DNA from 3 places in the Streptomyces sp. NPDC001315 genome. Region 3 is predicted to be linked to each of the others. Evidence: riboswitches for the same ligand, from Rfam matches in the RefSeq annotation. Region 3 holds a riboswitch; each other region holds the start of a gene.
The links. A riboswitch is a leader RNA that binds a small molecule or an ion and turns the genes downstream of it on or off. The one in region 3 is predicted to bind S-adenosylmethionine.
Positions count from the first base shown of each region.

Region 1: linked by a shared signal. The riboswitch ahead of ACFY16_RS05600 (aminotransferase class V-fold PLP-dependent enzyme) and the one ahead of thrC (threonine synthase) in region 3 are both predicted to bind S-adenosylmethionine.
Region 2: linked by a shared signal. The riboswitch ahead of ACFY16_RS27185 (putative leader peptide) and the one ahead of thrC (threonine synthase) in region 3 are both predicted to bind S-adenosylmethionine.

Region 1 is NZ_JBIAWZ010000001.1:1,263,490-1,265,748, reverse strand. Features, by position in the region: gene trpD (anthranilate phosphoribosyltransferase) at 1-927, shown strand, start outside; SAM riboswitch class IV at 1,001-1,117, shown strand; gene ACFY16_RS05600 (aminotransferase class V-fold PLP-dependent enzyme) at 1,297-2,259, shown strand, end outside.
Region 2 is NZ_JBIAWZ010000011.1:86,137-88,395, reverse strand. Features, by position in the region: gene ACFY16_RS27190 (MFS transporter) at 1-534, opposite strand, end outside; SAM riboswitch class IV at 951-1,063, shown strand; gene ACFY16_RS27185 (putative leader peptide) at 1,083-1,214, shown strand; gene ACFY16_RS27180 (ABC transporter substrate-binding protein) at 1,431-2,259, shown strand, end outside.
Region 3 is NZ_JBIAWZ010000008.1:341,255-343,513, forward strand. Features, by position in the region: gene thrC (threonine synthase) at 1-1,222, opposite strand, end outside; SAM riboswitch class I at 1,240-1,380, opposite strand; gene ACFY16_RS24150 (glucosyl-3-phosphoglycerate synthase) at 1,560-2,259, shown strand, end outside.

The DNA of each region.
Region 1 (2,259 bases), on a different contig from region 3:
GCGACCGACGCGCAGATCGCCGGGTTCGCGGTGGCGCTGCGGGCCAAGGGCGAGACCGTCGAGGAGATCACGGGCCTCGTCCGGGCCATGTACGAGCACGCGAACGTGATCCAGGTGCCGGGCGCCACCGTCGACATCGTCGGTACGGGCGGCGACGGCGCGAAGACGGTGAACATCTCCACGATGTCCTCGATCGTCATCGCCGGCACCGGTGCCAAGGTCGTCAAGCACGGCAACCGGGCCGCGTCGTCGGCGTCGGGTGCCTCGGACGTCCTGGAGAAGCTCGGGGTCAATCTCGAGCTGACGCCGAAGCGGGTGGCGGAGGTCGCCGAGGAGGCCGGGATCACCTTCTGCTTCGCGGTGAAGTTCCATCCGGCGCTGCGCCATGTGGCGGCGGCGCGCGGTCAGCTGGGCATCCGGACGGTGTTCAACTTCCTGGGTCCGCTGACCAACCCGGCGAAGGTGAAGTCCCAGGCGATCGGCGTCGCCGATCTGCGCATGGCGCCCATCATCGCGGGTGTCTTCGCCGAGCGCGGCAACTCCTCGCTGGTGTTCCGCGGCGACGACGGCCTCGACGAGCTCACCACGACGTCCACCTCCCGGGTGTGGGTCGTCCGGGATGGCAAGGTGAGCGAGGAGGCCTTCGACCCGCGGGACGTCGGTATCGAGCTGGTGCCGGTGGAGGCGCTGCGGGGCGCCGACGCGTCGTTCAACGCGGACGTGGCGCGTCGGCTGCTGGGCGGCGAGACCGGCCCGGTGCGGGACGCCGTCCTGCTGAACTCGGCGGCGGCGCTGGTCGCGCTGGAGCCGGGCTCGGGGACGCTGGCCGAGCAGATCCGCGCCGGCATGGACAAGGCGGCGGAGTCGATCGACTCGGGCGCGGCCAAGCGGACGCTGGAGCGCTGGGTGGCCGTCAGCAACGCGTAGCGGATGTGAGTGCGGTCCCGTAATCCGGACATGAGTTGCGGGACCGCGATCACTTCACGTATTTTCCTGTTCAGGTCATGAGTGACAGTCATGAGGCCCCGGCCGACTGTCCGGCAACCCTCCGTCCGTGGCGGGGTGCCCCGGGTGAAGACCAGGCCGTAGGCAGCGAGGTCTACGGCAAGCGCGGACCCCTCACGCTTCTTCGAGCAAGCACAGCCCAGGGGTCCTGGTCGTCGAGGGAGCCTTCTGTGAGCAAGCGAATGCGATAGGGCGTAGAGCCCCGCCTCCGCATACCCCTTTCACCTTTCTCCGTGCTTGAGCCGTATCCGCTCGCGCGGTGATTCCTCTTGCTTCTCACAGGAGTTCACCATGTCCGTCTCCACCGCTGCCGCCGACCAGTCGCTTTGTTCCCCGCTGCCCGTTCTGGGCCGGGATGTCACCGTCCCGCTCGTCACGGGCGGCGAAGTCACCTATGCCGCGCTCGACTACGCGGCCAGCGCCCCCGCCCTCCAGCGCGTCTGGGACGACGTGGCGGCGTACGCCCCGTACTACGGCAGCGTCCACCGCGGCGCCGGCTACCTCTCCCAGCTCTCCACGGACCTCTTCGAGAACGCCCGCGGGACCGTCGCGGAGTTCCTCGACTGCCGTACCGACGACCAGGTCGTCTTCACCCGGTCCACCACCGACTCGCTCAACCTCCTCGCGGCCGCGCTCCCCGCCGACTGCCAGGTCTTCGTCTTCGAGACCGAGCATCACGCCTCGCTGCTGCCCTGGAAGGACGCCCAGGTCACCTATCTCGACGCCCCGCGCACCCCGGGTCAGGCCGTCGAGACCCTGGAGCGCGCCCTCGCCGACCGCGACCCCTACGGCCCGGCCCTGGTCTGCGTCACCGGCGCCTCGAACGTCACCGGCGAGCTGTGGCCCGTACGGGAGCTGGCCGCGGCCGCGCACGCGCACGGCGCCCGCATCGTCCTGGACGCCGCCCAGCTCGCCCCGCACCACCCGGTGTCGGTACAGGACCTCGACGTCGACTGGGTCGCCTTCTCCGGCCACAAGCTGTACGCCCCGTTCGGCTCCGGTGTCCTGGCCGGCCGCGCGGACTGGCTGCGTGCGGCCGAGCCGTACCTGGCGGGCGGCGGCGCCAGCCGCAAGGTCACCCGGCGCGAGGACGGCGGAGTGGACGTGGAGTGGCACGAGAGCGCCGCCCGCCACGAGGCCGGCTCGCCGAACGTCATCGGCGCCTACTCCATCGCCTCCGCCTGCAAGGCCCTCACCGAGGCCGGCTTCGACACGCTCGTCGCCCGCGAACAGCACCTGATCGACACCGTCCGC
Region 2 (2,259 bases), on a different contig from region 3:
CCACCCGGTACCGATCGCCCCGACCAGCACACCGGCGATCGCCGGGCCGATCAGGCGGGCGGCGTTCAGGGACAGGATGTTCAGGCCCGCCGCCTTCGGGATCAGAGCCCGGCCGACCAGTTCGGTGACGAAGGACAGCCGAGCGGGGTTCTCCACCGTGAACACGCAGCCCAGGGCGAAGGACAGGACGTACAGAAGCCACAGCGGGGCATGGCCGGAGAGCACCATCACCGTCAGGAGCAGGGCCTGCACGGCGTACAGCGTCTGGGTCCACAGCAGCAGGGCCCGCCGGTCGTACCGGTCGGCTATGACCCCGCCCCACAGGCCGAACAGCAGCACTGGGGCGAACTGAAGGCCCACGACCCAGCCGAGCGCGGTCCCGCTGTGGGTGAGCGTCAGGACGTACCAGTCCAGCGCGACACCCTGCATGGCGCTGCCGACGTTGGACACCAGACCCGTGCTCCAGTAGATCCGATAGTCACGGACCCGCAGCGCGGCGAACACCCCTGCCGGGGCGGTGCTGTTGACGGCCATGCGTCTCTTTCCGATGGGTCGGCCAGGTGGTGCACGCGACGGACGCGTCGCAGGGAGAGCCCCGGGGCGGCCGAGGCGGGCGGAGAAGGGCCGCACGACGGGTTCCCCACCGGAGGCGGCCGGCGATGCCGGTCCGGATCCGCGCGAAGGCACGGCGGTGCACGGGCGCAGAAAGGACTGAAGGGAGCGAGTGGTCAGCGACAGGTCTGGTCGAACTGATCGGCGCGGCGGCCCACCCAGAAGGGATCGAGCAGCACGGTGCGTGCCTGACCTGCGGTCTCCATGGCCGGATCAAAGCACACGGCGCGAGGAGCGTCCACCACGCGTCCCGGCACGTGAGACGGCCCCGCCTTCTCGAACAGGGCGCCCGATTCCGGCATTGACGTACGACAAGGCCGCTCCGTAGCATCGCGACGGGCATTGAGTGTCAGCGTCAAGCCCTGGCTCGCTGACCGGCAACCCTCCCGCGCGGTGGGGTGCTCCAGGTGAAAGCCCGGCGGGATCACGACAATTCCCGCAAGCGCGTGGCCCCGGGACCGGGGCCGGAGATGGGGAGGACCGGCATGCGGCACTGTGGTGACCCGGCTGTCTCCTTCACCGACGCCACGGCGTTCTCCCAGCTCTCGCGCCGACGCCACATCGATCTGAAGCGCTCGACCAGCTGCCTCTGTCAGGCCTGACGAGCTCGGTCGGCGTCGACTGACGTCCGTTACCCAGCCACGGCTTCTTCGTACTTTTCTCCTTGCCACCGCTCTCGGTGTCTTTCTCCCTGGCCCCCTGTCTGTACAGCGCTCCCCCGCTGCCGGTGTCGATCCGGCCGGGCCCGCACGCCCATGTACGGCCGTGCCTCGCACGGCACCCCGTGCCTGGTGAACACGAGTAGGAGAAACCCTTCCGTGAAAGCACTCCCGGATATCAGACTCTCCCAATGGGCGCCCCTGGCCGCCCTGCTGACCACCAGTGTTCTGCTGACCGCCTGCGGGTCGGGCGGTGACGACTCCGGCAGCGGAAGCCGCCCGGCGAAGTCCGGCGGCACCTTGACCTTCGCGGTGGGTTCCGACGCCGGCTGCGTGGACCCGCAACAGTCCGGCAGCAACGAAAGCATCTACTCGGTGCGCCAGAGCGTGGACTCCCTGACCGACCAGGACCCCGAGACCGGCAAGATCGTGCCGTGGCTGGCCAAGAGCTGGGACATCGACGCCGAGGCGACGACGTTCACATTCCACCTGCGGTCGGGTGTCACCTTCAGCGACGGGTCGGAGCTGACCGCACAGGTGGTCAAGGACAACTTCGACGCGGTGCCGAAGCTCGGCGCCCTGGGGACCCTCGCCCAGGGCTATCTGAGCGGCGTCAAGAGCACCACCGTGGTGGACCCGCTCACCGTCAAGGTGACGTTCAAGGTGCCCAACGCCCAGTTCCTCCAGGCGACCTCGACCCACTCGCTGGGCATCGAGTCGTCGGCCAGCGTGAAGAAGACCCCGCAGCAGAAGTGCAGCGACGGCGTGATCGGATCCGGGCCGTTCGTACTGAAGCAGTATGTGCAGAACCAGTCGATCACCCTGGCCAAGCGCACCGGCTACGCCTGGGGCTCCTCGCTGTGGTCCAAGAAGGGCGAGGCCTACCTGGACAAGCTGGTGTTCAAGGTGGTGCCCGAGGCAGGGGTCCGGGCCGGCAGTCTCCAGTCCGGGCAGGTGGACGCGATCAGCAGCGTCGGAAAGGCCAACG
Region 3 (2,259 bases):
TGCCGGCCACCGCGTCCAGGGTCTTCAGTCCGTCGCCGGTGTTCAGTACGACGGTCGTCTTGGTCGGGTCGAGCAGGCCGGCCTCGATGAGCTTCTTCGTCACGCCCACGGTCACCCCGCCGGCCGTCTCGGCGAAGATGCCCTCGGTCCGCGCCAACAGCTTGATCGCGTCCACGATCTGCTCGTCCGTCACATCCTCCACCGCACCGCCCGTGCGGCGCGCGATGTCCAGGACGTACGGCCCGTCGGCCGGGTTGCCGATCGCGAGGGACTTGGCGATGGTGTCCGGCTTCTGGGGACGTACGACGTCGTGGCCTGCCTTGTACGCCACGGACACCGGCGAGCAGCCTTCCGCCTGCGCACCGAAGATCTTGTACGGCTTGTCCTCGACCAGCCCGAGCTTGATCAGCTCCTGCAGGCCCTTGTCGATCTTCGTGAGCTGGGAGCCGGAGGCGATCGGGACGACCAGCTGGTCGGGCAGCTGCCAGCCGAGCTGCTCGCAGATCTCGTACGCGAGGGTCTTCGAGCCCTCCGCGTAGTACGGCCGCAGGTTGACGTTGACGAAGCCCCAGCCCTCGCCCGCCGGGTCGCCGATCAGCTCGGAGCAGAAGCGGTTCACGTCGTCGTAGTTGCCCTCGATGCCGACGAGCTCGCCGCCGTAGACGGCGGCCATGACGACCTTGCCCTGCTCCAGGTCGTGCGGGATGAACACGCAGGAGCGGAAGCCGGCCCGGGCGGCGGCGGCGCCCACGGCGCCGGCCAGGTTGCCGGTGGAGGAGCAGGAGAGGGTGGTGAACCCGAAGGCGCGGGCGGCCTCGAGGGCCTGGGCGACGACGCGGTCCTTGAAGGAGTGCGTCGGGTTGCCGGAGTCGTCCTTGACGAAGAGCTTGCCGGCGTCGACACCGAGCTCGCGCGCCAGGTTGTCGGCCTTGACGAGCTTGGTCCAGCCGGGGTTGATGTTGGGCTTGGTCGCCACGTCCGCGGGGACGGGCAGCAGTGGTGCGTAGCGCCAGATGTTCGCGGGTCCCGCCTCGATCTGCTTGCGGAGCTCCTCGGTGTCGTAGGCCGAGAAGTCGTACGCGATCTCGAGCGGGCCGAAACACTCCTCGCAGGCGAAGACCGGGCCGAGCGGCACGCGGTGACCGCACTCGCGGCAGGAAAGCGCCGCGGCGGGGCCCAGATCGACGGAGTTCGTGGTGCTTGCAACAGTCTGCACAGCCATGGAGGCGAGGCCCTTTCTCCTCATCTTCCTCACGGCGCACTTCGCCGTGAGACGGATTTGGCACCTTCCCTAGTCGGGAGCCTCGCGGTGAACGAGAACCGACTGGAGGGTTGCCGGGGCTTCATCGGGCCGTATCCCTCTGCCCCTCTGGATGAGCGGTATGTAGTTGTGAACGGCGGGCCACCCCGGACATGCGATGGTCACCCGCGTTGTTCAAGACTGTAACCGAAGGCCAGGACAGTTGAGAGAGTCGTCCGAACCGCGAGATGCCTGTGCCCATAGCCGCCACCGCTGCGGGCCCCTTTCCCGCCGCGAGAACGTAGAAGGAGCCGCCACTGTGCTGGAAGAAGTCGAGCGCTGGCTGAGCACACGCTCCTGGTCCGTGACCGATCGGCCGCTCCACCAGCTCCTTGCCGCGAAACGCGCCAGGGGCCAGTCGGTCTCCGTCGTCCTGCCCGCGCTCAACGAGGAGGAGACGGTCGGCGACATCGTCGCCGTGATCCGTCACGACCTCATGCAGCAGGTCCCGCTCGTCGACGAGATCGTCGTCGTCGACTCGGGATCCACCGACCGCACCTCCGAGGTGGCCGCCGCCGCGGGCGCCCGGGTCGTCCACCGCGACGACATCCTGCCCCGTATCCCGGCCGTGCCGGGCAAGGGCGAGGTGCTCTGGCGGTCCCTGCTGGTCACCGGCGGGGACATCGTCTGCTTCATCGACGCCGACCTGAGGGAATTCTCCTCCGACTTCGTGTCCGGAATCGTGGGCCCGCTGCTCACCGACCCGGACGTCGATCTCGTCAAGGGCATGTACGACCGCCCGCTGGGCACCGAGTCGGATTCGCTCGCCTCCGGCACTGAGTTGAATTCGCTCGCCTCCGGCAAGACCGCCGGCCAGGGCGGCCGGGTGACGGAGCTGATGGCCCGACCGCTGCTGAACATGCACTGGCCGCAGCTGGCCGGTTTCGTGCAGCCGCTCGGCGGCGAGTACGCGGCCCGCCGCTCGCTGCTGGAGCAGCTCCCCTTCCCGGTCGGATACG